One region of the Romboutsia sp. LXY-2 genome, then DNA from elsewhere that is predicted to be linked to it. Evidence: riboswitches for the same ligand, from Rfam matches in the RefSeq annotation. Region 1 holds a riboswitch; each other region holds the start of a gene.

Evidence for each region. Region 1 has a riboswitch for glycine ahead of ACI48P_RS12810 (GrdX family protein). Riboswitches for the same ligand answer to the same signal wherever they lie in the genome.
Region 2: another riboswitch for glycine. It lies ahead of gcvPA (aminomethyl-transferring glycine dehydrogenase subunit GcvPA); the one in region 1 lies ahead of ACI48P_RS12810 (GrdX family protein).
Region 3: another riboswitch for glycine. It lies ahead of ACI48P_RS12115 (alanine/glycine:cation symporter family protein); the one in region 1 lies ahead of ACI48P_RS12810 (GrdX family protein).

What each region holds. Positions count from the first base shown of each region.
Region 1 covers NZ_JBKFGI010000006.1:335,257-346,469, forward strand. The annotation lists gene ACI48P_RS12765 (DUF8052 family protein) at 1-96, opposite strand, end outside; gene grdD (glycine/sarcosine/betaine reductase complex component C subunit alpha) at 472-1,617, opposite strand; gene grdC (glycine/sarcosine/betaine reductase complex component C subunit beta) at 1,628-3,160, opposite strand; gene grdB (glycine reductase complex selenoprotein B) at 3,263-4,606, opposite strand; gene grdA (glycine/sarcosine/betaine reductase complex selenoprotein A) at 4,634-5,113, opposite strand; gene grdA (glycine/sarcosine/betaine reductase complex selenoprotein A) at 5,141-5,620, opposite strand; gene ACI48P_RS12795 (glycine/sarcosine/betaine reductase component B subunit) at 5,685-6,971, opposite strand; gene trxA (thioredoxin TrxA) at 7,073-7,390, opposite strand; gene trxB (thioredoxin-disulfide reductase) at 7,443-8,405, opposite strand; gene ACI48P_RS12810 (GrdX family protein) at 8,431-8,802, opposite strand; glycine riboswitch at 8,895-9,003, opposite strand; gene ACI48P_RS12815 (M3 family oligoendopeptidase) at 9,292-10,986, opposite strand; gene ACI48P_RS12820 (ABC transporter ATP-binding protein) at 11,154-11,213, opposite strand, start outside.
Region 2 covers NZ_JBKFGI010000004.1:379,833-391,045, reverse strand. The annotation lists partial or broken gene ACI48P_RS10160 (IS3 family transposase) at 1-96, opposite strand, end outside; gene ACI48P_RS10155 (MFS transporter) at 306-1,703, shown strand; gene ACI48P_RS10150 (hypothetical protein) at 1,900-2,247, shown strand; gene ACI48P_RS10145 (hypothetical protein) at 2,377-2,703, opposite strand; gene ACI48P_RS10140 (exo-alpha-sialidase) at 3,076-4,473, shown strand; gene ACI48P_RS10135 (flotillin family protein) at 4,751-6,232, shown strand; gene ACI48P_RS10130 (aldo/keto reductase) at 6,469-7,614, shown strand; glycine riboswitch at 7,737-7,840, shown strand; gene gcvPA (aminomethyl-transferring glycine dehydrogenase subunit GcvPA) at 8,098-10,623, shown strand; gene gcvPB (aminomethyl-transferring glycine dehydrogenase subunit GcvPB) at 10,625-11,213, shown strand, end outside.
Region 3 covers NZ_JBKFGI010000006.1:200,098-211,310, forward strand. The annotation lists gene ACI48P_RS12085 (ABC transporter substrate-binding protein) at 1-661, opposite strand, end outside; gene ACI48P_RS12090 (ABC transporter ATP-binding protein) at 682-1,476, opposite strand; gene ACI48P_RS12095 (FecCD family ABC transporter permease) at 1,477-2,484, opposite strand; gene ACI48P_RS12100 (Ig-like domain-containing domain) at 2,486-3,313, opposite strand; gene srtB (class B sortase) at 3,516-4,241, shown strand; gene ACI48P_RS12110 (DNA topoisomerase III) at 4,376-6,490, opposite strand; glycine riboswitch at 6,756-6,843, shown strand; gene ACI48P_RS12115 (alanine/glycine:cation symporter family protein) at 7,032-8,408, shown strand; gene ACI48P_RS12120 (hypothetical protein) at 8,504-8,770, shown strand; gene ACI48P_RS12125 (polysaccharide deacetylase family protein) at 9,336-10,265, opposite strand; gene ACI48P_RS12130 (response regulator) at 10,536-10,889, opposite strand; gene ACI48P_RS12135 (CheR family methyltransferase) at 11,161-11,213, opposite strand, start outside.

The DNA.
Region 1 (11,213 bases):
AAAATCATAATTTTCTACGGCATAATTATCATATATGTTAAATGAATTTTTAAGAGAGTCTTTTAGCTTATCTAAAATATTATCACCTCCTCTTATTTACATTAATGATAGTACCTAATCAACCAAATCGCAACTGTATACAAAATATTATATATAAAATTTTACTACAAACTTATACAAAGTATTTATATTTTAATTACATTATTATTCCACAATAATCGCTAAAAATTTTCTTACATTATCGATAAAAAATTCGCTTTACTTGAGCGACTACGTCTGCGAATCACTTCATGTAGCCAACGACTTCGTCGTTGCTCAAAATCGTTTTAACGCTCAAAACCAGTTTATTTATACTACTTAGGTTCAGAAGTTATCCACATAATTAGAAGTATTATAATATCCTTAAGCGAAAAAAAGAGCTTCGATTAATCGAAGCTCTTTCTGGTGTAAACTAAGCGTTTTTAATTTATATTACTTTGCAGTATATCCAGCTTTTAATAATGTTTGTACTGCTATTTCTCCTTTAGAATCATTTACTAATACTATTGGACCAGTGCATCCCATTCCACTCTCAGCATAGATTCCATTTTTCCATAATTCACTTACTGCATCTTCTAAATCCATTATATCTATACCTGATATTTGACAAGTTACAACTTCTTTATCTGGCATTTTAACTTCTTCTTTTTCTACCTTAACTTCTTTTTTAGTTACAGAAGCTATTATATCATCAAACTTAGCTTTTTTAACATTTACAAATTCAGCTTTAGATAAACTTGTTATATCACCTTTTACTACATCATAAGCATATTTTAACGCATTTGCAACAACAGGCGAACCTGAAGCTCTTGATAATATTAATACTCTTCTATCGTAATCTTCACCTACACCAGGACCATATCCAAATCCATGAGCTTCATAATCTCCACCTGTAGTGAATGAAGAGAATACCTTCATGAATATGTTTCCTGATAAAGTATCAGTTACCATAACATCTGGTGCTCCTACAAGAAGGTCATTTCCTCTCATTACAGATCCACCATCTGCTCTTATTGATTCAGCAAAAGTAATATCATATCCATTTGCTTGTAATTCTTTTAAGCATTTTTCAACTTGTCTTGCTCCATCAACATTAAGTATTCCTACTTTAGGATTCTTGATTCCTATAGATTTCGCAGTTGAAATTCCATATATAGCATTTCTAACCATTGCCTCTATTCTATTAGTAGCACTTGTTCCTGTAGTAGTAGCAAGTATCATTTCTCTACCCTTAGCAGGAGTTACGACTCTACCTACAGTAGATACTCCTATAGGGAAATTGTAGTGCATTGTAACACATGCATCTATGTAACCTGAATCTAATAACTCTTCCATTTTTGCATGCATATCACTTTCAGAATTAACTTCTACTACTTCAAGGTCTGTATCAACCTTAGGTCCTATAAGTACTATATCAAATAAATTTGACTTAGCTAGATGTGCTCCATTAACAAGATTTTCTACACCATGTTCACTTCCTAATGTAGTTAAACCTATTCTTATCTTCTTACCAAATTCTCCGCTTTCTATTGCATTAGCGACTTCTAAGAATACATCTGCTATAATTTTTTTTGACATATCCTCACCCCTATTCTTCCATCATTCCTAATGCTAGATTTCTCATTGCCTCAGCAATTATTTTCTTGATTTCATCTTTAGATATACCTGAAGTTTCTTCAGTAACTCCTGTATTTCTTTCTGCTATGAAAGATACTCCATCGAATAAGTTAGTCATTCTTCCTAAGAATAAACTTCCCTTACCAACTATCATAGCTCTGTTTTTATCTCCAGTAGTTAAATCATCTATTAAGAATCCTATATAAGGAGCCCCTGATGGTATATGTCCTTGAGTAGGAGCCCATCCTGGTAATCCTTTATTAGCAACAAAATCTTTTAAATCTTTCTTTTCTAAGTCACCACGCTTAACAGCAAGTGCACCTATCATTTTATAGTTTGCTTCTGGAACATCTCCTGCTCCTGCTGGCTTAGTTATATCTGGGTTTTGCATTTCAACAGAGAATACATCTACATCTGTTATTTTTAAGTTAGCTCTATCTAATCCAGATGTTATTAAAGCTGTCATAACAGCTTGAGGAGAAGATCCTGTTCCAACAGTATGCTTTCCTGTTAAGTCAGTTCTAACTATTGGACTAACTCCATCATTTTCAGATACAAGTACTGCAAATCCTCCAACAACGTCTTCTAATACTGGAAGACCTTTCTTTATGTGGTCTTTAGCATTCATTCCAAGTTTTGCACTTGCTCCACCTGCAACAACCATAACATTCTTGTGAACTCCAGCCTTAACTAAAGCAGAAGCTTGTATTAATGCATGAGTTGGAGCAGCACAGAATCCCCTTGTATCAGAACCTGTTGCATTATTAAGTCCAGCCATTTCAGCTATAGATTTTGCGAAGTTTCCTCCACCTCTTTGGTTTATATCACCACAAGCTTCTTCAGAACATTCTATTACATAATCTATACTTAATGGATCTATTTTACTACTTCTTACTAAATGTAGAGCTGATAATACTCCTGATGCTTTAACAACTAAGTTTTCAAGCATAGTATGAGCATTTAAGTTAACATCTACATCATGAGCTCTCTTTATATATCCTATAAACTCACCTTCATGGTATAATCCTTCAGCTATATGAGAAGCTACTAGCTCTTTTCCTTCTTCTATATCATCACCCTTTAACTTTCCTATAAATGGAGCAAGCTCTGGGTAGTTATTCTCAATTTTAGGTTTTACTACATCAATAAATGCTTGAGATAATTTTACTAAATCAAAAGCATCACATATTTGCATTAATGCAAAGAATTCATCTTGAGGCATTATTTCCCCAAGCTTTCCATTTCTAGTTCCTGTTGTTTCTTGTTGGCACCATGGCATTGCTAAATCTTTTAATTCTTCTGGTCTATTGTTTCCTATGTAAACTTGGTTTGGCATGTAATTAACTACGTCTTCGTAGCTTCTTATGTGATTTGTTATTTCTTTTAAGAATTCTGAATCTGGATGTGTAGCTCTTTCTACTGCACAAGTACTACCATTTTGCACTATCATATCTGGAGTATGAATAAGTACATAACTTGCCCCTTTTAATACTGGATAAGACATATTGTTGCACCCCCGCTTAGTTTCTATAATTTTTGTTAAGTTTCTTACAAATAGATGGGCTTAAAGCCCATCTATTTAATTTTAAATATAGTTATTTATATATTAAGCTTTAGCTAATACATCATTTAAAGTTATATCTTTTTCAAATACTGTTTGGCCTTCAACTTCAACAGTTAAAGCAACTAAAGCTCTTTCAACTAATCTTCTTCTTAATGCTTTTTCTTCTTTAGCATCAAGCTTTGGGTTTCCAAGTGGATGTGGTATTGCTATTGTTGGAACTATTCTGTTAGCACCAACTGTTAAAGATATTGGAACTACAGTACACATGTGTACTACAGGTATTCCAGCTCTTTCTATTTCTTTTACCATCGTTGCACCGCAACGAGTACAAGTACCTCACGTAGAAGTTAAGATTACAGCATCTACACCATCAGCTTTTAATTTTGCACTGAATTCAGCAGCAAATGCTTTAGAACTAGCAACAGCTGTTCCATTTCCTGTTGTTGTATAGAAGTAGTCATATAACTTTCCTATTTTTCCTTCTTTTTCTAAGTCTCTTAATACGTCAACTGGTAAAACTCTATCTGAGTCTAAGTTAGCGTATACTGGATCATATCCACCATGAGCAGTTTCATGAGTTTCTTCTGTTAAATCATCAAACTCTGCTATTGAATATTCACCATACTTAGAAGCTGAAGAAGATTCTATTCTATCTGGGTTACCTTTTGGTACTATACCACCAGAAGTTACTAAAGCTATTTTAGCAGTAGCTAAATCTTTTATAGCTGGATTTGGGTCTACTCTATCGAAGTTAGGCATTGGATATTCTGTTACGAAATCTTCACCTTTTATCTTCTTAAGTAACATATCTACAGCTCTCTTAGATCCTCTTTCTTCATGGAAGTAGTTAACTCTTATTCCTCTTTCCATATATCCTTCTTCTGCTGGAGTTCCTATTTTAGCTCCTGTTGCTAATTTCTTAGCAAATTCAGCTACCTTAGGAAGAGCCTTTCTCATTCCTGCTGCAGAGTCAGAAGTTTCTATTATATAAACTTCTTTCTTGAACATATCTGCACCTGGATTTTCAACATACATTGCAGTTAAACATGGTATATTTAATGCTTCTTGAACAACTTTAGTTATTGTTCCAGCAGCAACTCCATATCTTCCAGCATTAAATGCAGGTCCTGCTATGAATAGTTGTGGTTCAAATCCTTTTATCATTTCTAATACTTCATTACTTGCAGAATCTATATTTTCATTGAAGTAACTATCTCCACATACTACTGTTGCAACTATTTCTATATCTTCACCTAATAATTTGTCTAAGTTAGCACTTATTGGTGGTAATTTTTCAGCCACATGTGGCTTAGTGTCAGCCTTCTCTTCTCCCCCGATACCAGCGAAGAACTGATTAACGTAATGAACTACTCTTAGTTTTCCCATATTTATTCACCCCTTCTTGAGTTTATCTTAGCCATTGTATTTGCAGAATTGACCTCTTATGCTATTCATCTCTTCTACTATTTCATCAACCTCTAAAACCATTTCCATCATTCCAACTTGTTCTTCATAAACTGATTCATCGAATAATTCCTTAACATCTGGTTCAACAACGTGATATACGCTAAGTCCTAATTCAACTCCAGCAAGTGGTCCAGCAAACGTTGGGTCACCCGCAGTTACTGTTTCAGCTGCAAGACCTGCAGCTTCGGCTTCAGCAGCACCTAGTAAAATCACAACATTTTCAGCTCCGTATTTATCAGCAGCATCTTTTACTCTGTTTTGATTTTCTAAGTCCATAGCCCCAGCAGCCGTTCAGACAAAACACTCAGTTGAAGAGAATACTACTTCTACACCATCAACTGTTTTTACACATTCTTCTATCGCAGGTCCTGGTATACCATCACGGTCACCTATTATAAGAACCTTTTTATTCGCTAATGCGCTCATATTCTTATCCCCCTTTAAAACTTTATCTTATCCATTATATTTGCAGAATTGACCTCTTATACTGTTCATCTCTTCTACTATTTCATCAACTTCTAGAACCATTTCCATCATTCCAACTTGATCTTCATAAACTGATTCATCGAATAATTCCTTAACATCTGGTTCAACAACGTGATATACGCTAAGTCCTAATTCAACTCCAGCAAGTGGTCCAGCAAACGTTGGGTCACCCGCAGTTACTGTTTCAGCTGCAAGACCTGCAGCTTCGGCTTCAGCAGCACCTAGTAAAATCACAACATTTTCAGCTCCGTATTTATCAGCAGCATCTTTTACTCTGTTTTGATTTTCTAAGTCCATAGCCCCAGCAGCCGTTCAGACAAAACACTCAGTTGAAGAGAATACTACTTCTACACCATCAACTGTCTTTACACACTCTTCTATTGCAGGTCCTGGTATACCGTCACGGTCACCTATTATAAGAACCTTTTTATTTGCTAATGCGCTCATAATGATCCCCCTATTGCTTATAAAAAATCTCTCTATAATATTCTTATATAAATCTATATTCTTCTTAGTAAGTTGTTGCAGTTAAATATCCAAATCCTGTTTCATTAGTAGCACCAGTTATAGCTTGGATTTCAACTTCTATACTTCCATCTTCTCTTAAACTTCCAGCAGCTCCACCAGCTATTACGTCTACTACATCTACGTGACCTATTACTTTGTCTAACTTAGGTAATACAACTACTTGGTTTGCATTCCCACCAGTAACAACAGCATTTGCTCTAACGTCAGCATCTGCAAGTGATTGAGAAGCTCCATCTCTACCAGCATATTCATCTGTTACTATAACAGTTTTTACATCTTGCATTTCTATTTTCTTACAGTTCATTATTAAGTCAGTATCTGGGTTACCAAATCCTTCTTGAGATACTATAACAGCATCTAATCCTAAGTATTTACATAATTTTGCAGTCCAGTTAGAAGATCTTTCTTTATCTGCAAGGTATACGTTTTCGTTAGTTATTATTACACCAACAAAGTTTATTTCTTTTCCATGTTGAGCGTATAACTCTTCTACAACTCCGTTATTTACGTGAACGTAAGTTGGATTTTTATCACAAGCAGAAACACAGTTACCACTTACTATAGCTCCATCCATTATTTCAGTTGGATATAATAATGTTGGTACTATTTGCTTAGCATCAACTCCGTAAACATATGTATCATGTAATAATCCTTGAGTTTGAAGCATGTACACATATCCTACCTTAGGTAATTCAGGATATTCAACAATTGACTCTAATAATGGTTTAGTTTCATATGATGATACTTCATCTGGAGTAAGGTTTCTAGCAGCTTCTCCTAAGTATGCAGCAGCTTTAAATCCTATCATTCTTACTGCTTTTTCATGATCATATTGCTTTAATCCATCTATTGGTTCAGCTATAACAACCACGTTATTTAATTTAGAGAATGGAGTGTAATCAGCTCCTACCCCTGTCATATCTATTATACCTTCTTGGAATCCAACTATTTTACCTGTAGTAACAACAGCAGCACCTTTTAATACATGAGTTCTACCTTCTCCTACAGTATCTACTTTAGAAAGTATTCCTGGGAATATTCCACCTTTTCCTTCAACTTTAACTCTTGGCTCTATAACATCTTTTACAGGTGTTATTCTTATACTTTCACCTGGACGAGCTAATTCTAAATCTATTGATTTTATGTGCTCATCTCCACCTATTTCTCTTATCATCTCTTCTTTATTGATGAATAAAACTCCCTCTTTAACTTCAGTTACTTCACCAAACTGTACATCTTTAATAAAGATTTTTCCTAATTCAAGACGCATAAGTGCACCCCCCTGATATTTGTTCTTAATTTATATACAATTGAGATAACCCAAAGATTTAGATTATCTCAAAGTTATAGCTACTTTAATACTTCTAAATCTTAATAATGTTTCTTTATCATTGCTTCTATATTTGGTATAGTTGCATCATCCTTAGTAACTTCATCTACTTTAACGCCATCTTTATATATAGCTAATGTTGGAAGTCCTAATACTTTCTCTTTTATTGCTACTCTTCTAGCTTTTGTAGTATCCATAGCACAGAATTTTATTTTATCCCCATATGTTTCAGCTAATTTGTGAACATCTGGCATTAAAGCTTTACAAGGTTCACACCCTTCACTCCAGAAATCAACAAATATTATTCCTTCACCTTTTAATACTTCTTCTTCAAAAGTGCTTTTATCTAATGCTAACATTTTAAAACCCCCTTAGTTTTTATAGAATTTTTAGTTTAGTATAATCAAAGTTTTATACTGTAGCTTCTTCATGGCTAAATTTATGTTCAATATATTTTTCAGCTACTATAGTAGCGATAGCCCCATCATTAGTTGCAGTTACTACCTGTCTTAAAGTTTTTTGTCTACAGTCCCCAGCTGCGAAAACGCCTTCGACATTAGTTCTCATATCTGCATCTGTTAAGATATATCCTTTTTCATCCATTTCTATATGCCCATCAAATAATTTAGTTTGAGCATCTAGACCAACGAAACCAAATATTCCCATTGTTCCATCTTCTTCATCTGCAAAGTACTCATTAGTCTCACCAGTCTTAGTATTTTTAAATACTACTGATTCTACTATTCCATCACCTTTTATTTCTTCTATTACTGTATCTAACATAAACTCTATCTTAGAGTTAGCTCTAGCTTTTTCTTCAACAGATTTAGCACATCTAAATGCATCTCTTCTATGTACTATTGTTACCTTTCTAGCAAACTTAGTTAAGTACATACCTTCTTCTAAAGCACTATCTCCGCCTCCAACTACGAATACTTCGAAATCTTCAAAGAAATCTGCATCGCAAGTTGCACAGTAAGATACTCCTTTACCAGTAAGTTCTATTTCACCTGGACATCCTATTTTTTTAGGAGTAGCTCCAGTAGCTATTATTACTGCTTTAGCTCTATATTCTTCTTTTTCACCCTTTAATACCTTTATATCTTGGCTAAAATCAACTTCTACTATATTATCTTTAACCATTTCAGCTCCAAAGTCCTTACATTGCTCAACCATTCTTGCTATTAAGCTTGGTCCTGAAGCATTTGGTACTGAACCTGGATAGTTTGCTATTTCATGAGTAGTAACTATTTGTCCACCCGTTTTACTTTTTTCTAATATTAAAGTTTTTAGTTTAGCTCTAGCCCCATATAATCCTGCAGATAATCCTGCTGGTCCACAACCAATTATAACTATGTCATAAACGTTTTCCATTTCTCTACATCCCCCTTGTAATTTGTTATACATACTCTATTCGTTGTAATGTATTACTGAAAATGTCAAAATCTATTACTTTAAAATCATCCATAACTCTTTCTGGCCAGTTAGGAGTGACTTTATTGCCTTGGAATTTCATTGCTGTTGCTATTGCGTCTTCTATTAATGTCACTGAATTTATATCTAGGTTATTTGCTTTTTTTAAAATTATGCTTCGATATGGTGTCTCATTTGGCTTAACACTCCCGTATAATGGATGTGTTAAAAGTTCATAACCAGAATGTATTAAGTTTCTACATTCCTCTAGTATTTGTACGTAAGTCAACTCTTTAAATAAAAGTTCTCTATTTAATGTATTTTCTTTTACCATTGGGTTATTTGTAACTATTAACATATATCCCACTCTCTTTCTTAAGTTTTTATTAACAAAAAACAGAGGGCACAATTCCAATTGTACCCTCTGTAAATAATCATTGTTCAGAGATCCGTCCAAACACAGTCCTTTTACCTGAGAATTTCATTTGAATTTCTTGGATAGATTCAAATTTGTCCCTTCGGTCACTCCTTTTCAGAAGTTGTCTTCCATGTTCTTCAACCGGTAAATTTTTATATTTTGACTTTCTTAAGTGATGTGTATTTAAGACTTATTTGTCTTTATACTTGTAGTATATAACCTTTTCTAATATGTTTCAATAATAATTTTTCCATTTTTTTACCATTGTTTTGATGTTTTTGTTAAAATTTTCTCATGAAATGTTCAAATTTCAATATTTTTAACCATCATTTTTATCTATATATTTTTTTAAATTTATTGATATTTTCTATGAAGATTTATATATTCTTTTATATTTTTGTATGTTTTTTTATATATTTTAATAAATAATTATTTTTTTTTGTCATCAATTTTGTCGAACCAATCACTAATATAATTAATTACATTTTCAACTGAGTTTTTCTCAAAAGGTGATTTTAAATTTCCTATGTCGATTATTTCTAAAAATGATTTAGTTCCTCCAACCTTACATATATTTAAATAGTCATTCCAAGCATTAGTATTATCATTCATAGTTTTTTCAAAGAATTGAAGTGCACAAATTTGTGCCAATGTATAATCTATATAGTAAAAAGGATTTTTGAAAATATGCCCTTGCTTAAACCACCAGCCTCCTTTTTCTAAAAATTCGTTATTTTCATAATCTTTATGAGGCAGATATTTACTTTCTATTTGTCTCCAAACTTTCTTTCTTTCATCTTTACTAAGTTTTGGATTTTCATAAATAACATGTTGGAATTCATCTACTACAATCCCATAAGGAATAAATTTTATAGCATTTGACATATGAGCAAATTTATATTTATCGCTATCTTCCTTGAAGAATAATTCCATCCATGGGTAAGTTATAAACTCCATACTCATAGAATGTATCTCACAGCTATCTAGTGTTGGAAAGTTTATTTCTGGCATTTCTATATCTCTTGACATATATAATTGAAAAGCATGCCCTGCTTCATGTGTAAGTACATCAATATCATCTGCTGTTTGATTAAAGTTAGAGAAAATAAATGGTGATTTATATTTTGGAATATAAGTACAATATCCTCCTGCACCTTTATTCGGCTTAGTAACTAAATCCATAAGCTCATTTTCTAACATAAATTCAAAGAAATCTTTAGTTTCTTTAGATAACTCTGCATACATCTTATGCCCACAATTAATTATATATTCATCATTTCCTTTTGGTTTAGCATTACCACTTAAAAACTCTATATTTTCATCTACATAAGTAAGTTTATCTATTCCTAATCTTTTTCCTTGCTTTTTGTAAAGTTTTGATGCTACCGGAACTATATAATCAAGAACTTGTTGCCTAAATACTTTTACCATATTAGAATCATATTCTGTTCTCATCATTCTTATATAACCAAGCTCTACAAAGTTATTAAATTTAAGCTTTCTTGCAATTGAATCTCTTATTTTAACTAGCTTATCGAATATATCATCAAATTTTTCTTCATTTTCCTCAAAATATCTATAAAAAGCTTCTGATGATTTAATTCTAACATCTCTATCCTTCGATATCATATATGTTTGAATCCCTGAAAGATTTTTATCTTCTCCATCAAAATGTATTTTAGCACTTGCAAGTAATCTAGTATATTCTGAGCATAGCTTGTTTTCTTCTTGAAGTTCATTTATTATTTCAGAAGAGAAAGATTTTAATGAATAACTTGCAATTTTATAAAATTGCATTCCATACTCATTAATAATATCTTCTTTAAATTTTGAATTTACAATGGATTTATAAAAGTACGAATTTAATTCATCGTAGTATGGTAAATATTCATCCCAATATTCTCTTTCTTCTTTGAAGAAAGTATCTTGTGTATTAATACTATAATTTATGGATGCTATAGTTGATATACTTTTTATATCATTTCTAAGTTCATTAAGCTTATTTATATTTTTACTTTGAATCTCATATGTATCACTTTCATTAATTTCCCTAATTATTTTTAAAAATTCCTCTTTAACTATTTCATAACAGGGTCTTTTATATTTAAAATCTTTAAATTTCATTTTATCACTCCTATCTTAAATTCTAATTATATATTAGTTTTTATTTATAATCAAATTCTCATATTTATGTTTTTTAATAACTTTCTTCTAAATTTTTTTATGTAAAAAACACCTCAAATACTAATGTATTTAAGGTGTCTCTAATCTTCTGCTTTTTATCAAACTTTTTATACAGCTTCTACATCGTCTCTTTCAAATTGAGAATTATATAAGTTAGCATAGAATCC
Region 2 (11,213 bases), on a different contig from region 1:
TAAAAGATGATCCCTATATTGAGTAGGGGTCATCTTATTTAAATTCCATTGATTACTATAATTATTATAGTAATTCATATATTCATCTATTTCTTCTTTCACTTTTTAATATATTTATTTTTTGATAGTATTTCTATTTCCTCATTCGAAAACAATTTTTTACTTATAGTTATACACCTGATGTTTTTTATTATTTACGAAAAAATCATATAGATTAGGCTTTTTTGCGCCTTAAATTCAAGTAAACATTTTCTCATACCAGAATAATATAGATTATATATCAAACATCATAGGGGGGGCATAACTTGAAAAGGATAAATAGCAGGATAAAGAAATTTTGGGGAGTAAGTGATATTGGATTTTCATTTATGAGTGCAGTTGATACTGCGTTTTTTGTAATATTTTTGACAGATGTATCTAAGTTACCTTTAGGTATAATTGCCACACTATTAGCAGTAACTGGAGTAGTGGATATTATAACATCTATATTATCAGGAGTAATAGTAGATAAAGTCAATTTAAGAAAAGGGAAGTACAGACCATGGTTAATATATTGTCCACCTGTTGTTATAGTATCATTTGTACTTATGTTTAGCAGGATCGGTTCGGATGTTACAGCAGCTATAATTTGTGGGGTTGGATATATAATAAGTCATGGTGTGTGGAATATTGCATGGGCAGCAAATAGAACATTGGTAACAGTATTAACTGATGATGGAGAAGAAAGGGCTTTTTTATCAGGGAGGGTATCAGCTGGGTCAAGTGCTGGAAGGATGATTGCAGGGTATATGGTACCTACTCTAAGTTTGTTTTTTCTAGGTATTTTTTCTAAATCTGAAAGTAATGTAATCGGTTATACGATGACTGCATTAGTTGCAGCAATTTTATATGCTATATTTTACGGGATACACTATTTTATAACTCAAGGATATGATAAGCCTATATGTGATAAAAATGATAATATTAAAAAATCTAGTCCTTCTATTAAAGAAATATTGGTTACTGTAGTATCTAATAGTCAATTATTACTAGTGATTATATATGATATTTGTAAGTTGATACCTTTTTATATGATAGCAGCTTCAATCGCTTATTATAGTAAAGTCGTGTTAGGTGATGCAGGCAGTGTTGCACTATTATTGGTATCGTTTAACTTTGGGACATTTATTGGATGTATGCTTTCAAAATCAGCTGTGATAAAGTTTGGTAGTAAGAATACAAACTTTATAGGTATTATTGGATTTATGATATGTCATGGTATAGGGTATATTCTTCCTATAAGTAAAATTGGAATTATGATGGTTTTGATGACAGGTCAAATATTTTTTGGTATGGCACATGGCAATACTACTAATTTATATTCCATGTGTGGAACTTATAGTGAATATAAAAGCGGGAAAAGTATCAAGGGGATGGTTATGGCTCTGTGCAACACATCAATAAAAATATGTTTAGTAATAAGAGGTTTGGTTATAACAGCGGTATTAGGATTTATTAATTATAATCCAGATGCATTAGTTACAAGTACAACAATATATGGAATTAAAAATATGTTTTTTTTGGTTCCTATAATTTTTTTATTCATGTCATTAATACCACTTTTGTGGTTCAAGATAAAGGATAATGATATTGAGATGATGGAAAATAAAATATCTCAAGCTGATATTGCTAACTGTAGAGGTAGTAATTATATAGATGATTAAATATTACAAAAGACATCTTCTTTTATTGATATATAAGAAATACACTAGATAATCGCTGGTGTATTTCTTATGTTCAAAGATGGTGTATAAAATATATTTAAAATGTACTATAATAGTAAAAGTATATTCCTCTAAAAGATGGAAATATAAAAAGAATTATGAAATAATAAATTAAACAATATTAGGAGGAATCATCATGGGAAAATTAAAAGGAAAGACATTAACAGATAGTTTAGATTCATTAAAATCATTTCATAGATTTCATGATTTTGAGTGTAGTGCATTTGATGTAGGTATAAAGGCTATTTCTAAAAAAGACAAAAAGGTTATATTTGATAAACATGTGCCAGTACGTGTTGTATTTAATAAAGATAAACAAGATATAACTATAATATGGCAAGAGGCTGGCATAAAAAATTATAGAAGTAAGCAACTTTTTGAAAGATATAATCCTAACTTTAATGAAATGATTCTTGACGAAGAGAATTATACTTTAGAAATTAATTCTACGGAGTCAGATAAAATACTAATCATCAATTACTAGTAAGTAAGAAAAGAGGTTAGATATAGTTACAACTTATAATAATTAAAAAAAGCCATATAAGTAAGACGCTAAACAATTAGTATCTTACTTATATGGCTTTTGTAATAATATATAAAAACTATTGAGCCCTTATATTACTTCTACATCAACTATTTCTAATTTAGTAGTTTTAACCCTTTCTATAGGCATAGTTACCCCTGGATTATCATCATTAAAATTATAGATATTATTTTTCTTATAATTAGATTTATTAAATGCATATGAAGTTCTTTTATTTTCATATGAAAGTATTTCTTTAGTAATAGCATCTAAAACATCATCATCTAATTCTACACCATTAAAATCTTCTGTTTGTATTTCCACATCCTTAGTCTTGTCCTTTTCAAAATAAAATCTATTTCCCTCTGTATCGGTACCTTCTGCGTATACTAGGTAGCTAACTGTAATTGTACTCATTTGTAAATCTCTCCTATCCCAAGTCGTTATTTAATAAAATGCTTTAAGTAACTGTCGAATTACTTAAACAAAGTTAATTTTATATTTATTAATTTAAATTATCGTATTATTAGATTTGCATGAAAAATTCTACACTAAATTTGAAAAAAAATCAAATATTTATGTTTAATATAGAATAAAAAATAAATTAATAACTAAAGAAAAATAAAAATTGGCCGATAATATATTATAAAATGTAAAGGGGGGGGAATTAATAAATTCAAAAATGGATTTTACATGTCAATAAATAAGGGGAATATTTTTTGTATATGTAAACTTTATTTTATAAGGGCTTAAAATCACAAAAGAATAGAAAATTTAAGGGGGAAACTAATGAAAAGAAATCTAAAAAAATTCAAAACTATAAGTATGGCTATTGCTTTAGCAGTATGCAATATCAGTGGAGTATTTGCACAAGACCTAAGTACAAATAATGAACCTAAGCCAATAACAGTATTTGACAGAACTAATAATACATGGGGAGCAAAGTATTTCAGAATACCTAGTATGCAAACGTTATCGGACGGTACATTATTAGCATTTTCAGATATTCGATATAATGGAGCGCCTGACCATGCATTTATAGATATAGGTGCAGCAAGAAGTACAGACGGTGGTAAGACTTGGGATTATCAAACTGTAATGGAAAATGATAGAGTGAATCCAAAATTCTCTCGTGTAATGGACTCAACTACTGTTGTTACAGACACAGGGAGAATAATATTAATCGCAGGATCTTGGAATAAAGATGGAAACTGGGCAGGTAGTACACCTTCATTAAGAGAGGACTGGTCTGTTCAGATGGTTTACTCTGATGATAACGGGTCAACATGGTCTGATAAAATAGATTTAACAACAAATACAGAAAGAATTAATAACCAACCAAGTAATACAATTGGATGGTTAGGCGGTGTTGGTGCTGGTATAACAATGGAAGATGGAACAATAGTAATGCCAATACAAATTGCATTAAGAGAAAATAATGCTAACAATTACTATTCAAGTATTATATATTCAAAAGATAATGGTGAAACATGGACTATGGGTAATAAAGTACCAGATAAAAAAACTTCTGAAAATATGGTGATAGAGTTGGATGGAGCTTTAATCATGAGTGCTAGATATGATTCAACTGGGTACAGGGCATCATATATATCTTATGACTTAGGAAGTACGTGGGAAATTTATGAACCATTACATGAAAAGATTTTAACTGGAGCTGGATCAGGCTGCCAGGGATCATTTATAAAAGTTGAGGCTTCAAATGGTCATGAAATAGGGTTGATTTCAGCACCTAAAAATACTGCAGGTGGATATGTTAGAGATAATATTACTGTTTATATGATAGACTTTGATGATTTATCAAAAGGTATTAAAGAAGTATGTGTACCTTATCCAGAAAACGGCAATCCAAGTGGTGGTGGATACTCATGTTTATCTTTCAATGATGATAAATTAAATATACTTTACGAAGCTGATGGAAATATAGTATATAAAGATTTAAGCGATAATTTTGATAACTATATGGTACAAATAGAGTTAGATGCACTAAAAGATTTAGTTTCAGAAACAAAAACTTTAGTTGAAGATAACTATACAAAGAAAAGCTGGGAGAAAGTAGAGATTGCACTAAAAAAGGCTGAAAAAGTTTTAGATAGCAAAAATGTTAAATTGAAAGAATTAACGAAAGTAAAAGAGAATTTAGAAGAAGCAAAGAGTAATCTTATATAATAAGGTAGGCTACAATGTTTAAAGGGAGTTATATCATGGCAAAATATGCTAAGATATAGCTCCCTTTAAACATTAAAGTAACTTTCTATAAATTCATCGTAGTTTTTTGACCTTCTACAAATTTTCGGTATTGTTCAGAATTACCTAGTAGAGATTTATAACAAAATTAGCTCGTTAAAATTCAATATATAATCTGTTATTTATATTTTTATTTATACATAGACTTTAATAAGGAGAAAATCCGCAAGTAATGAAATAGAGAGGGGGAGTTATTTTGATGTTTTTAGAAAGTTCTTTTTTAATACCCATAGTGGTATGTGTAGTTGTTTTAGTTTTATTAGCTACTGGTTATGTCAAAGCACCAACAGATAAAGCTTTTATAATTTCTGGTCTTAGAAAACAGCCTAGAGTGGTAATAGGAAGAGCTACTATAAAAGTACCATTTTTTGAAAGAAAAGATGAGCTAGCATTACAATTAATACAAATAGACGTTAAAACAGCTAGTACAGTACCAACAGCAGACTATATAAATGTAAGGGTAGACTCTAATGTTAACTTAAAGGTAGGAAGTAGTGATGAGTTAATAAAATTATCATCTCAAAACTTCTTAGGTAAAGATACCAACTACATAGCTAGTGTAGCTAGAGAAGTCCTAGAAGGAAATGTTAGAGAAATAGTAGGTACAATGAAGTTAGAAGATATGGTAAAGGATAGAAAAAAGTTTGCTGAGGCAGTAAAAGAAAATGCAGAGCCAGATTTAAATGCAATGGGGTTAGAATTAATAAGTTTTAATGTTCAAAACTTTATAGATGATAATAAGGTAATAGAAAACTTAGGGATAGATAATATAGTAACTATACAAAAAAATGCAGAAATAGCTAAAGCAAATTCTGAAAAAGAAATCGCACAAGCTAAGTCAAAAGCAGATAAAGAAGCTAATGATGCTAGGGTAACAGCAGAACAAGATATAGCTATAAAAAACAATGAACTAGCACTAAAACAGTCAGAATTAAAGATAAAAGAAGATGAGAAAAAAGCTGAAGCAGATGCAGTATATAAGATAACAGAAGAGGTACAAAGAAAGAGATTAGAAACTACTAGAGCTGATGCTGATATAGAAAAACAAGAAAAGGCAATAGCTATAAGGGAAAAAGAAGCTTTAGTAAAAGAAAGAGTACTTGAAGCCGAAATCAAAAAACAAGCAGAAGCAGAGAAGTATAAAAGAATGCAAGAAGCAGATGCAGAGGCTTATGAGAAACAAAAAGAAGCCGATGTAGATCAATATAAAGCTAAAAAAGAATATGAAATATTAAAAGATAAAGCTGAAGCAGAATTAGTAGCAGAGCAAAAAAAGGCTGAAGGTATAAGTGCAGTCGGTAAAGCCGAGGCAGAGGCTATAAAAGCTAAGCTATTAGCCGAGGCAGAAGGTTTAGATAAAAAGGCAGAGGCTATGAATAAGATGCAACAGGCAGCAGTAATAGAGATGGTAGTAGAAAAATTACCAGAGATAGTTAAAAATGCAGCAGCTCCATTAGCAAATGTTGATAGTATAACAATGTATGGCGAAGGTAACGGTGCTAAGATGGTAGGAGATATCATGACTACTACAGATAAGGTAATAAAGGGATTAGAAGGTGCAGTTGGTTTAGATATTAAAGCATTAATATCAGGTGCATTAGGCTCTACGTTGGTTGCACATAAAAATAATTGTACTACTGTCCATGTTGAAAATTTAGAATCTGGGGAAGATTTATCCTAGTGATTTGATAAAGTTATTTTAAATCATATAATATTTACAAGTATAAATTATAATCCTCTTATAGTTTACAGATTTAATTACAGAATCTGGATACTATGGGAGGTTTTTTTGTATCAAGTGGATAAGCTTAGTATTTATAAAATTATTGATATAATATCAAAGACTTTTGATGTCTTATTATAAAGTATATGATACAATTTTAGTATCAGATATCAATAATAGAAGGGGTATTATATATGAGATATGTGGAATATGGAAAAACAGGGAAAAGTGTTTCAGTAGTTGGATTTGGTGGATTAAGATTCGACTTAGAAAAAAGTGATGAAGAAAATGCCAAACTAGTTAAATATGCCTATGAAAAAGGAATAAACTATTTTGATACAGCTCCAGGGTATTGTGATGATAGAAGTGAAAAAATATTTGGAATAGCATTTAGAGAAATGATAAAAGAAGGAAAAACAGATTTCTACATATCAACCAAAGGGAAGCCTAAGGTATTTGATACTGCAGAGAAATCTATAGAGGCAGTGAAAAATTCTTTAAAAGTATTAGGAGTACCTAAAATTGATTTTTATCATGTTTGGTGTCTTAGAGAAATAGATCATTATAACCTTGCAATGAAAAAAGGTGGACAATATGAAGGACTTTTAAAGTGCAAAGAAGAAGGTTTAATAGATCATATAGTATTCTCATCACATCAATCAGGGGATGAGGTTATACAGGTCTTAGATGATAATAAATTTGAGGGTGTTACAATGGGAATAAATATACTTAATTTCCCATATAGATGGAATGGAGTCAAGCATGCTCATAAAAATGGGTATGGAGTAGTAGCTATGAATCCTTTAAATGGTGGTGAAGTCCCAAGGCATATGGATGCTTTATCTTTTTTAGCCAAAGAAGGAGAAACTGCTATTGATGCTGCATTAAGATTTAATATTGGAAGTCCTCAAATAACAATATCTTTAATTGGATTTGGAAGTTTTTCGGATATTGATCATGCTTGTAGGATAGCTGATGAAAATGATGTGTACACTGAGGAAGATATAGAAAATATAAAACAAAAACTAGGAGAACACTTAAATGCTACTTGTAGTGGATGTGGATATTGTAATATTTGCCCTATGGATATTAATACATCAGCTTATATGCTTCTTTATAATGAAAAACAAATGTTTAAGAAAACTGACAGTCAAATGATACAGGATGTTTATGGGTTAGAGTGCTGGAACTACACAATGAATAGTAAAGGAAAAGCTAAGGACTGTATAAAGTGTGGCAAGTGTGAGAGAGAATGTACTCAACATCTGCCTATAATTAAGAGATTAGAAGAAGTGGCTTATTGGGAAGAGGTTGGAGTTAATAATGTAGCTCATGTATAGGTGCAATAATCGTATGGCTATGATTTCTTCAGATAAGATGATGAGATGGAAGGGAAGGAAAAAATATTATTCTAAATCTTAGAGTGACTACATAGAATAATATAAAATTAAATATTTTCCAAATGAGATTGGCGAGAGATACCTAGATACTTAGGAGCCGAAGAAGAAATTTAAAAATAGCCAAATTTTTAAAGAAACTTTCAGGCAAAGATATCGTTAATTGATGGAACTCTGGAAAGACTTATAATCCTTACTATAAGTCACCGAAGGAGCAAAATAATGAAAATTATTGAAACTTTCAGGTCTATAAACAGAGGATATACAGGCAACATTATTTGTTGTGCTTGTATATCCTCTTTTTTACGTACAAAGTAAATTCAATGGCTCATAATTTGTTTATACTTATAGAACTAAATAATGCAAATGTGTATGATAAGTGAATCTTTTATAAATTAAAAAATTAAAATAAATGGAGGTATTATAATGAGTGAATCAATTTGTAAACCGCATCTAAAAACAACTACTTTATATGAAAAACACAAAGAAATAGGAGCTAAGTTTTTAGAGTTTGGGGGATGGGATATGCCTTTAGAATACGAAGGTATGACTAAAGAACATCATGCAGTAAGGGATAGTGCAGGAATTTTTGACGTATCTCATATGGGTGAAGTAATGATAGAAGGTGTAGATAGTGAGAAATTTATACAAAAGATAATAACAAACAATATAGAAAATATGAAAGACAATGACGTCATATATACACTAATGTGTTATGAAGATGGGGGAGTAGTTGATGACTTATTGGTTTACAAATTTAATAACACAAAGTATTTATTAGTTATAAACGCAGGCAATATAGAAAAAGATTTTAACTGGATGATAGAAAATAAAGGGAACTATAGTATAGATATATCAAATATCTCTAATGAAGTATCTCAGCTTGCAATTCAAGGTCCTAAAGCTCAAGAAATATTACAAAATATAGTAAATATTAATTTAGAGGAAATAAAGTTTTTTACATTTGATTCAGAGGCAGAAATACTAGATACAGAATGTATTATCTCAAGAACAGGATATACAGGTGAAGATGGATTTGAAATTTATTGTAAAAATCAAGATGTAATAAAAATTTGGGATGAACTTTTAAATATAGGAAAGGAGAATCTTAAACCAATAGGTCTTGGAGCAAGAGATACTTTAAGATTCGAGGCATGTCTGCCTCTTTATGGAAATGAAATAAGTGAATCTATCTCACCTTTAGAAGGAGGACTTTCATATTTTGTAAAATTAGATAAAAGTGAATTTATAGGTAAAGAAAGTTTAGAGGTTCAAAAGAAAAATGGAATACAAAGAAAGGTAGTAGGATTTGAAATAAGTGGTAGAGGTATTGCAAGACATGGATATGATGTTTTAGCAAATGATGAAGTTATTGGATATGTAACAACAGGGTATCAATCACCTACACTAAATAAAGTAGTAGGTCTTGCATTAGTTGACTCAAAATATGCACAGCTAGATACGGAGATAGAAATAGCAATAAGAAAGAAAATAGTTAAAGCTAAAATTATCAGAAAACCATTTTATAAAAAACAATATAAAAACAAAGAAAATGAAAATTTAAATAAAGATGATAACAAAGACAACATAAATAATTATATAAATCAATTCTCATATATACCAACAACAAGTGATGATAAAAAGATAATGTTAGAAAGTATGGGTTTAAAATCAATAGATGATTTATTTGTTGATATACCTGATGACTTAAAATTTAACAGAAGTTTAAACTTAGAAAGCTGTAAAAGTGAATTAGAGGTAAGTAAACGTATAAACAAATTAGCAGAGAAAAATAAGAGCTTAAATAATCTAACATGTTTTCTTGGCGCAGGAGCTTATGACCACTATATTCCATCTATTATAAATCACATAACTTCAAGAAGCGAATTTTATACAGCATATACACCATATCAAGCAGAAATAAGCCAGGGAACATTACAAGCAATCTTTGAATTTCAATCAATGATCGCAGAACTAACAAAGATGGAAATAGCTAATGCATCTATGTATGACGGAGCAACAGCAGCAGTTGAAGCTTGTCTAATGGCAGTAGGTCAGACTAAGCGTAAAAAAATTATTGTATCTAAGACTGTTAACCCAGAATGTAGAAAAGTATTACAAACTTATATGCAGTTTGGTCAATGTGAAATAGTAGAAGTAGATTTCTGCAATGAATATGGAATTACGGATATTCATAAATTAAGTGAAAGTATAGGAAAAGACACTGCATGTGTTTTAATTCAAAATCCTAACTTCTTTGGAATAATAGAAGATTTAGAGAAAATAGAAGACATAGTTCACCAAAATAAAGCACTTCTTATTATGAGTGTAGATCCTATCTCTTTAGGTTTATTAAGATCACCTGGAGAAATAGGTGCAGATATAGTAGTAGGTGAAGCACAAGCCTTAGGGAATCCTCTAAACTTCGGAGGTCCATATGTTGGATTTATGGCAACAAAATCAAAATATTCAAGAAAGATACCAGGTAGAATAGTAGGAGAAACTATTGATAGTGATGGAAAAAGAGCTTATGTACTAACTCTTCAAACTAGAGAACAACATGTAAGAAGGGAGAAAGCAACTTCTAACATATGTTCAAATCAAGCATTAAATGCATTAACAGCATCCATTTATATGGCTACAATGGGTAAAGAAGGATTAAAAGAAGTATCAAGTCAATGTGTAAAAAAAGCAAACTATACTTACAACAAATTGTTATCAACTAACAAGTACAAACCTGTATTTAAAGGAAAGTTCTTCAAAGAATTTTTAGTACAGTCAGTAGATAGTATAGATGATGTTAATATTAGGTTATTAGAAAATGATATATTAGGCGGATATAAGGTTGAAGAGGAATATCCAAACTTAAAAAATACAGCCTTATTATGTGTTACAGAAAAAAGAAGTAAAGAAGAAATTGATAAGTTGGTTGATATAATGGGAGGGATGTAAAATGATAGACTACAATAAAACATTAATAGAAATATCTAAGCCAGGAAGAAAAGCATATTCACTTCCTAAGCTTGATATAGATGATGTTAATATAAATGATTTAATAGATACAAAGGATTTAAGAAAAGATAACTTAGGTTTACCTGAGGTTAGTGAACTGGATATAGCAAGACACTATACTTTACTTTCTAATAAAAACTTTGGAGTAGATACAGGCTTCTATCCATTAGGCTCATGTACAATGAAGTATAATCCTAAAATAAATGAAGATATGGCAAGTAACACATCATTTACTAATATACACCCATATCAACCAATAAATACATCACAAGGATCTTTAGAGTTAATGTATGACCTATCAAAAGCATTAGGTGAAATAACAGGAATGGATGAAGTAACGTTGCAACCATCAGCAGGTTCTCATGGAGAATTTACAGGATTAATGATGATAAAGGCATATCATGAAAATAAAGGAGATTTTAATAGAACTAAGGTAATTGTTCCAGATTCATCACATGGAACTAACCCAGCAAGTGCAGCTATGGCAGGGTTTAAAATAGTTCAAATAGAATCTGATAAAAATGGAGCAG
Region 3 (11,213 bases), 140 kb from region 1:
CCTTACTATCAGTTCTAACTGCTTCATTTATAGAATGATACACTCTTATCTTTTCATCATCGTTTAGAATTGACGTTCTCTCTTTAACTAGATTTAATATATCTTCATAAAATTTTAAATATTTTTCTGCTTCTTCTTTTTTGTTTAATACTTCTCCCATCACTCTAATAGATTTCTTTTGCTCTTCAATATTTGTATAATCTACTACTACAAAAGGAATATTTGCCTTATTTAACTTTTCAACTTCTCCCTCATTTTGTACAGTTGACATTCTTACAAATGCAACATCTGGCTGAATTTTGATAAGTTCTTCTATATTTATTATTCCTGAGTTATAGGGGACGCTAATATTATTTATATTCTCTATTTTTCTTTGCATAAGAACATCTCGTTTTAAACCTTCTACTAGCCCTACAATATTATCTTCTTCACCTAATAAGGTAGCCACATGTCCAGTGTATGCATATAGAATAGCTACCCTTTGAGGATTTTTAGGAACCACAACCTCTCTTCCAATGCAGTCAATTACAGTTTTTGTTTCTTTTATTTCACTACGATCATCTAAAGATTTTGTACAGCCCGTTAACACTATTATCAACGATATAATCATCAATATAATTTTTAACTTTATATTTTTATTATCAGTATACTCTCTTCCCATCTCTTCATTCCCTTTTTTATTTATAAAGTAACAACCTGTTTATATGTCTTTCCTTTATACTCAAACTGACTTATGTTAACATTAAGATTATAAACTTGGTTTAATTTTTCTTTTGTCATAGTTTCTGATGTCCTGCCTTTAAATAACATTCTTTTATCATTCATTATACCCACAGTGGTTTTTATTTTTTCATTTTCAAAATAAAAAGGATGATTTAAAAAATGCGTAGCCATTATTACTGAAATGTTATCCTCTTTTACTAAGTTTGAAATAATTTTTAATACTTTATTTTCATAAAAAAAGTCTAAGTGTGCAGTAGGTTCATCCATAACTATTATTTTTGAATTCTGATACAAAGCTCTTGAAATCATAACAAGCTGAAGTTCTCCACCACTTAATGATGTATATGCTCTATCCTTTAGTTCTTCAATTCCTACTTTTTTTAGAGCATTTATTACCTCTTCTTTATCTTCTACAGTCGGTTTTGAAGCAAATCCAAAGCTATGTGTTCTACCCATTAGTACAATGTCTTTCACACTGTATGGAAAGCTCTTTACATGTGATTGTGGAACATAAGAAATATATTTTGCAACCTCACTGTACTTATATTTATTTATATCTAGATTTTGAAGGATAATACTTCCAGAATCTATTTTATTAACACCTATAATACAGTCTAATAATGTAGATTTGCCACATCCATTAGGACCAACTATACAAAATATTTCACCTTCACCTACACTAAAAGATATATCCTCTAATATTTGTTTTTTATCATATGAAAAACTTATGTTATTTATTTTTAATATCCCCATCTACCAATTTGCCCCCTTAGTTGTCTTTAATAGATATATGAAAAATGGCCCGCCAAAAAGAGCTGTCACTATACCTAAAGGTATCTCTGCTCCAGTAAGAGTTCTACATATAGTGTCAACAATCAACATAAAACAACTACCTAATAGAATACTAGTTGGTAATAATATTTTATTATCCGTTCCATTAATCATTCTACCAATATGAGGAATGACTAGTCCAACCCATCCAACTACTCCACTTACACATACTGCACCAGCAGTAGCCAAAGTTGCAAAAATTATTACTAACAATCTATTCAAATCTACATTTACCCCTAATGATTTAGCCTCTCTGTCTCCCATTGATAACACATTTATTTTCCAGCCCAATATACAAAGTCCTATCATTCCCATTACCATTGGTATTCCATAAATAAAAATATCTTGATTTTTTGTTGATCCTAAGCTTCCCATCATCCAAAATGTAATAGATGGTAGCTGACTATATGGATCAGCAACATACTTCATAAGTTGTAATAAGGCAGAGAACATACTACTTACAATAGTGCCTCCAAGTACCAAAGTGATATTAGTAGTATTTTTATAAATCCTTCCTACAAAATAACTAAGAGTAACTGCTAATATCCCAAAGAAAAATGCAAAAACAGGCGTTAATGCTGTTGTAGTAAACAAAATAATTGATAGTGCCGCACCAAATCCTGCTCCTGATGATATCCCAAGTATACTTGAACATACAAGCGGATTGTGAAATAATCCTTGGAATGCCGCACCAGCAGCTGCAAGGGAACCTCCAACAAGTGTAGCTAGAATAGCTCTAGAAAGTCTAAGTTCAATTACAACAGTGTATATGTCGTTTGGAATATTCATATCAACATTAAATACTGCTTGATACATACTTTTAACTACCATTTCTAATTCTATTTCGTATCTTCCAATACATATTGTTATAAAAAATACAATAACTGTAAAAATAAACAGTATATATAATCTTTTTTTACCATTGTTCATATTATTTTTTTACCTTTTTCATATATAGGTATATTCCTACTCCAATAATAACTACTACTATTATTAAAGAAATGGTTAAAGCATTATAACTTTTATTATTTTCAACATTGTTATCTTTTGAAGTTTCCACTAAATTTTCTACTCTTTCCTCACTACTTGTTTCATCCTCATTATCACTTTTATCTATAACATTATCATTTTCTGCTTTCACGTCATTCTTAGCACTTTCTTTATCTGCTATTTCATTTTTAGTATGATCCTTATCGTCATTAGAAGAACTTGTATTTTCCTGTGTATTACTTGTAGAAGTGCTTGGCTGTGAAGGTTTAGGTTCCTCTGGCTTTATAGGTTGTTCTTCTTTTTGATTTCCATCTGTAGTAAATGATAACCTTATATCATTTATCATATTGTCACCACTTTTTGATCTAATATTTTTAGAAATAAATAATGTATAATTTGTTCCTTCCTTAAGATGAGTCGCTACACTAATGGTAATAATCCTCTTTTTATCAGGTTCTACTTGATCATCAGCCATTATAACATTAATAGGATGACTAGCTCCATAGTCGTCCTTTAAGCTAAAACACCCCATATTATTTACTTTTACAGATGCATTGATTACATTTTTGCTAAATTCTAAACTTATCGAAGTGTTTACGCTTACATTTGTCTGTCCATTGCTAATTGAATGATTTCTTAGTTCTAATGGATTTCCTTGACCCCCTCCACTACCATCTCCATTATCTTCTGCTAAAATAAATACTGTATTAGTAATAAACATTAATATTGCTATTACTATTGTAGCTATCTTTAAAGTTAATCTTTTCACATCAAAACTCCTATCTTAATTTATCTGTGTAAAATGAATAATTCCATCACCTTACTCTACCTAGCATATATTTCTATTTTTCGATATTATTCTAAAATATCCTCTAATTTATTTCTTTCTATAATAAATTATTTTTATTTACATTCTCTATCTAAATATCTATACTTTAATATAACTTAATTTTGGTATATGGGGTGATTTGATGAGAAAATTTTCTAAAACTATCATTAACACAGTATTAGTCTCTATTATTCTTTACTGCAGTTACAACATTTACATAAAGTTTAATGAGTATAAAATGGCTAATGATACCTATAATGAGCTGAAGGACACTTATTTAGGTCAGTCTAACTATATTGATTCAAATGAAGATAAAACTATAAAAGAAGACTTATCTCATCTTAATAATGACTTTAGATTTTGGGTAAGTGTTGATAATACTAATATCGATTATCCTGTTGTCCAAGGAAAAGATAATTACTTTTATCTGTATAAAGATTTTTATGGAAATAAACTAGATTCTGGGTGTATTTTTATGGACTATCGTAATACATATGAAAATGATAAAAACACTATTATCTATGGACACAACATGAAAAATGATACAATGTTCTCCCAACTAGAGAATTTTAAAGATGAAGAGTTTTTTTCACAAAATAATAAGATTAGGGTCTTTAAAGATGATACAGAATATATCTATGAAGTATTTTCTGTTTATTATACTAGTGTCGAATATGATTATTTAATAACTAAATTCGAAAATGATATGGATTTTGAAAACTATATTAAAGATGTTTGCAATAAATCATTATATAAATCGCAACTTGAGGCTTCTTCTTTTGAAAAAATTATTACTTTATCTACCTGTAGTTATGAATTTAATAATGCTCGCACTGTTGTACACGGTAAACTTATTGATGTTAAATAGATTAGGAGCTAAATAGTTAGTATATATAGCTCCTGATCACACCACCGTGCATACCATTCTATCCGCGGAGGTCAATTTATATTTGTACTTTATATCTGCAACATATTTTCTTTATGAAATTATTGTTCTATTAGTTACCTTCTTAGTTTTGCTAAAGCTTCAGCAAATGGATTATTGAAACTTTCTTGACTTTTATTTTGATTATTTAAATATTTTTTAACATCACCTTTAGATGCCTTATTTTTTTCTTCTTTTTTTCTTTTATTAAAAGCTGATAATTTTTCTCTATAACCACACTTACAAGTGAATATCCTTCCTTCACCTTCTCCACGAAGTTCAAGTTTTTTATGGCAATTTGGACATCTTGAATTTGTAGTTTGTGATAAAGTTTTTCTAGTGTTGCACTCTCTATCTTCGCAAACTAACATTTTACCTTTCTTCCCATTTACCTCAAGCATAAACTTTCCACACTCTGGACATTTATTTCTTGTTAAATTATCATGTTTAAACTTACTTTCACTATTCTTGATTTCTTTAACTATATCACTTGAATAGTTCTTCATTTCATCAATAAATTTATTTTTACTTAACTTTCCATTAGATATTTTCTGTAGTTTTGCTTCCCATTCAGAAGTCAATTCCGGAGTTTTTAAATCTTTTGGGACTAAGTCTAATAATTGTACTCCCTTTGAAGTAACATGAATGTCTTTTCCTTTTTTCTCTATTAAGAAAGAATTGAAAAGTTTTTCTATAATATCGGCTCTTGTTGCTACTGTCCCTAGGTTATTTTTTTCCATCGCAGTTAGTAAAGTACCTTCATTTAAAAATGCTGGTGGATTTGTTTTACCTATATTTATTTTAACTTTAGTTGTGCTTAAAACATCTCCAACTTTAAGTATTGGAAGGCTTTCATAAACCTCTTCCTCTTCATAAGATTTGTAGCTTTCCTTCCAGCCTAGGTTTACAACATTATTGCCCTTAGTAACAAAAGTTTCATCTTCTACTTGAGCTTTAACTGTTGTTTGAATATATTCATATGGTGGCAATAAAACAGATAAGAATCTTTTTACAACAAGATCATATATTCTTCTTTCCTTCTCACTTAGCTCACCTAAAAATACTTTTTCTTCTGTAGGTATTATTGCATGATGGTCACTAACTTTCGAGTCATCGACAAAAGATTTATTCACCTTAATACCTGTCTTTAGTACTTTATTACAAACTTTTGAGTAATCACTAACATTTACAGCCTTTATTCTATCTTTAATAGTATCTACAATATCGCTAGTTAAGTATCTTGAATCTGTTCTTGGATATGTAAGAACTTTATGGTGCTCATAAAGCTTTTGCATTATAGATAATGTTTCTTTTGCTGAATATCCATATATTTTATTAGCATCTCTTTGTAACTCAGTTAAATCATAAAGTCCCGGAGAATACTGCTTTTTATTATTATTTTTAACTTCAACTATATTAACATCTTTACCATTAACCTTTTTCTCAATCTTCTCAATTATTTCTTTATTAAAAGTTGAATAACTATTGTTATTTTGCCAAAATAACTTTATATCACTATTTCCTTTTAATGCTGTAAGCTCTAGAGTATAATATTCTCTTGGCTTAAATTCTCTAATTTCTTTTTCTCTTTGAAGTATTAAACCTAATGTTGGAGTTTGCACTCTTCCACAAGATAACTGAGCATTGTACTTAGTAGTAAGTGCACGTGTTGCATTAATACCTACTATCCAATCTGCTTCAGATCTTGCAACTGCTGAATAATACAGATTTTCATACTCTTTAGCATCTTTTAGTTTTGCAAACCCATCCTTTATTGCTTTATCAGTATTTGATGAAATCCAAAGGCGTTTAAGTGGCTTATTAACATTAACTTTATCTATTATCCATCTTGCCACAAGCTCTCCTTCACGACCTGCATCAGTTGCAATAACTATTTCACCTACATCGTCTCTATTCATTTGAGATTTAACTGTATTAAACTGCTTTCCAGTCTTTTTTATAACTACAGTTCTTAAGGTTTTAGGTGCAATAGGGAGATCTTCCATGTCCCAAGATTTATATTTATCTCCATAACTCTCGGGGTCTGCTAATGTAACTAAATGACCTAAAGCCCAGGTTACTATATATTTCGGCCCTTCTATATATCCATTTTTATCATTTTTACATCCTAATACTCTAGCTATATCTCTTCCTACTGAAGGTTTTTCTGCTAGTACTAACGTTTTTGACATAATTTTTACCTCTTCTATTTTTACTATTTGCTTATTATTTTCATATTACTATAATAAACTATGTAAATATTTATTGCTATTATATTTACATAAATTATATCCTATTATTTATTTTATTATTGACAATCATGTATTTTTTGTATTAGATTAGTAATAAGTAATGCGACAACAACATATTCCGTTTGAGGCTTTATAGAAGAGATGCCATGTGCACACCGAAGGATTAATAATATCAGGTACTTTTTATAAGTAGTGACTGTAAAGCTTAGGAAACTCTGGAGAGACCCATATAGGGCGCCGAAGGGGCAAAGCAATTCGCTCAATCTCTCAGGCAAAAGGACAGGGATTTTTACTATGGTTATTTATAATCTTATACCATAGTTAAAGTGTATCCAGAGCTAAATTGATTATTTTCAATTTAGCTTTTTTTATTACACTACTAAATCATATCTAATTTTATATTAGTTTCCTGTCAATTAATTCATTCCCGAAATTTTATTTGGAGTTGTTCATCACTATAATTTACTTTAAGGGGTGTTTTATGAATTTAATTGATGTATTAAGTAATGTAAACTCATTTGTATGGGGTCCACCACTATTAATTCTACTTGTGGGGACAGGAATTTTATTTACGGTGAAACTTGGGATCATTCAAGTTTTAAAGCTACCTAAAGCTATTAAACTAATTTTTAAGGCTGAGAATAGTGGTAGCGGAGACATATCAAGCTTCGGTGCTTTATGTACAGCACTTGCTGCAACAGTAGGTACAGGTAATATTGTAGGGGTTGCCACTGCAATAAAAGCTGGAGGTCCTGGTGCCTTATTTTGGATGTGGCTGGCTGCATTCTTTGGAATGGCAACAAAATACGCTGAAGGTGTACTAGCTATAAAATATAGGACTAGAGATAACAATGGTCAGATATCAGGTGGTCCTATGTATTATATAGTAAATGGTATGGGTAATAAGTATAGACCTCTTGCTGTATTTTTTGCAATAAGCGGTATATTAGTTGCTCTTCTTGGAATAGGAACATTTACTCAGGTTAATTCAATAACCGATTCTATTAATGGTAGCTTTGGTATCGATCCAAGAATAACTGGCGTAGTTTTAGCCATAATAGTTGGATTTGTGATTTTTGGTGGACTACAAAGTATTTCTAATGTAGCAAGTAAGGTTGTCCCAACCATGTCTATAATATATATATTAATATGTTTAGCTGTAGTTGTTAATTTCTTTAATCAAATACCAGAAACGTTTATATTAATTATTAAAAGTGCATTTAGTCCATCTGCTGCAATTGGTGGATTTTTAGGCTCTACAGTTTCCATGGCAATAAGAAATGGGGTTGCACGTGGTGTATTCTCTAATGAGTCTGGTTTGGGAAGCGCTCCTATAGCTGCCGCTGCTGCAAGGACAAAGTGGCCTGCAGAACAAGGTTTAATTTCAATGACTGGTACATTTATAGACAGTCTAATTATATGTACTCTTACTGGGTTTACACTTATACTTTCAGGTGTTTGGCAATCAGAATTTAATGGAGCTTTAATGACACAAGCCGCTTTTAGTTCTGTACTACCAACATTAGGACCTTTATTCTTGACTATTAGTTTAAGCTTATTTGCATTTACAACAATTCTTGGTTGGAGTTACTATGGAGAAAGATGTTATGAGTTTTTATTTGGAGTAAAAGGAATTAATTTATATAGAGTAATTTTCGTTTTAATGGTTCTATTAGGAGCATTTTTAAAACTAGAAGTGGTTTGGATAATAGCTGATATTGTAAATGGACTTATGGCTTTACCTAATTTAATCGCACTTATTATATTATCTCCAATTGTAATATCAGAAACTAAAAAGTACTTTGAGTATTTAAAAAGAAATGAAGACTCGAAAAATTCTATGAAGTCTGCGTCTTAATTTTTATAATAATATTTTGAACTAGTAACTTTGCTACATCCTTTTCATATTTTAAAATATAGACATATTTTTATCTTACATCTAGGAGTGATAATATGAGACCGGATCCAACAATGAAGTATATATCACCTGATCTTCTTTATGAAACTATTGATAAAAGTAAAATTAAAATATTTAAAATAACATACTGTTCGTTAAAATTAAACGATCAATGTATTTTAATAAAAAAGGATATTATTAAGATAGTAAAAACATATAAAGACATTGGATTTGTAGAAGGCACTATACTTAAAGACAATGAACCTCTAGAAGATATTATATTAAAATACAATAGAATATTAAAGATAGAATGTTTAAAGTAACCAAAAAACTGGCTATATCAATATTATATTGATATAGCCTTTTATGTAAAAAATTTTAATTGCTCAATTTGTGATTGCATATACTATTTCTAAAATTTAAGAAATTTATATAATAGAAAGTTTAATAAACACATTAGCCCTAATGTCATGCTCAATCTTCCACTTAAAAACCTAAAACAGACAGCTACTCCTATTATTTGGACTATGGTAAACATACTTAAAATAAATATGCAGTTATATATTAATGATTTACTTCTAATTAATTTAACGCTATAATTATTAATATTTTTTAACACTCCCCAACTCTCTCCTAACTTACTTATATGTTATCATTACAAACTCAAGTATATTATAATATTTAATTCTTAAGAAAAACCCTACTAAAATCTTAAGATTTTCTTAAGAATAGATTAAATTTATTAAAATACAATAAAAAGTTACTACATATCATAAGTTATTACGAGTTCTATATAAATAAAAAATACTGGATTTTAATTTAATCCAGTATTTTTTATTTATATATTTAATTTGTGAATTGATTTAATACTTAGTCCGACCAAAGTTGTTAAGCCAATGTTTTAAATGTATATCCGTTATCTTTGTAGTATTTTATTATTTCAGGAAGAGCTTTCATTGTTTCTTCCTTTCCATAAGTATCATGCATTAATAGTACTACTATTTCTTTTCCTTCAGAAGTTCTTATTGCATGTTCTGCAAGTTTTTTAGCATCTTTTCTTTTTCCTTCAGCATCAGCATTAAGTGCATTCCAGTCAATTGATACTAGGTTATTTTCTTCAAGGTGTGCATCTAAAGCATCCATGCCCTTCCATGACATGTGTCCACCTGGGCATCTTAATACTCTAGTCGAGAAATATGGCCCTAATATATCCTTTAATAAATCATCAGTCTTTTTAAAGTCTTCCTTAAAAGCCTCAACATCAACTGTTCTATTAGGATATAGCTTCTTATAATCATGACTATATGAATGATTTGCTATTGCATTACCTTGCTCAAAAACGTCCTTAACTATTTCTTTAGCAGCATCTCCACCTCTTTCAATGTTTTGACCTGTTACAAAGAAAGTAGCCTTTACATCTTCACTTTCTAGTATATCTAATACTTTAGGTGTAACTGTTGTAGAAGATCCATCATCAAAAGTTAAAAATACAATTTTCTCCCCATTGTTAGAATAATCATACTTACTAAGCTTTTCTCCTATTATTTTTGCATCATAAGAGTATTTTTTAGCTTCATGGTTAACTCCAACCATGTATTTTTTCTTTTCTTCTTCCTCTTTACGCTTTTTTTCTTCTGCTATTCTTTTTTCTTCTGCTATTCTCTCTTCTTCTAACCTAATTTCTCTTTGTTCTCCAACATAAGCTATTACTGTATTTGACACACCTATAACTATTAATGACCCTATAACTATAGTTGCTACTTTTTTAAAGTTATTTTTCTTTTTTCTAGTATAAATATTTTGTTGTTTTTTCCTCAAAATAAGGCACCCCCCTTTATTATTGTCTAATTTCGTCGGTTATTCGCTAAAATAAATTATACTAGAAAAATATAATAATAAATCTTACAAATTAGTAACAGTTTCGTAATCGTCAAAGAATTGACGGCTAAGATAAATAATTTATTTAGAAAAATAGTAATAGAAATACTGACATCGGTCTACATATGGAGGTACTTTATATCACAGGCAGTGATTTTTTGATACTTATCAAAAAAGGGCGTCGCCCTATTTTTTAGTGCGACATCCCTATTATAATTTAGATAAAGCTGATACAATCATTTCCTCTTTAAAAGGCTTTACTATAAAACCTTTGGCACCATAAATAATTGCTTCTTTCATCCTAGCTTCTTGACCTAGTGCTGATACCATAACAACGGATGCCCCTTTATCAATTTTCTTTATTTCTCTTAGTGCTTGTAATCCATCCATTTCTGGCATAGTAATATCCATAGTTACTACATCCGGTTGTAGTTCATTATATTTTTCTATTGCCATTAAACCATTTTCGGCCTCACCTACTATTTCAAATCCATGCTTTTCAAGCATATTTCTAATGGACATACGCATAAATGCCGCATCATCTACGATTAATACTCTTTTCATAATATTGCCTCCATCTTATCTGATTTTTTCCATATATTTGCTTGTTTTCACTTGTTTCTATTTTTAAAAATACTATAATTATGTACATAAATCTATTTGATTAAAATATTATTTATAACCCATTGCTATTAATAATTATACATAATTTCCATATTAATAAAAAGTATTATTTGTTAATTATTGTATATATTTACTTTTTAGATATCATACATATAAATGCTTCACAATTAGCTAACAAATACTTTTTCATATTTTTTTACTTCTACTTCACCTATATTTTCTTTTTATATATTGAAGGCTTTACACGCTCAAAATCAGTTTTAA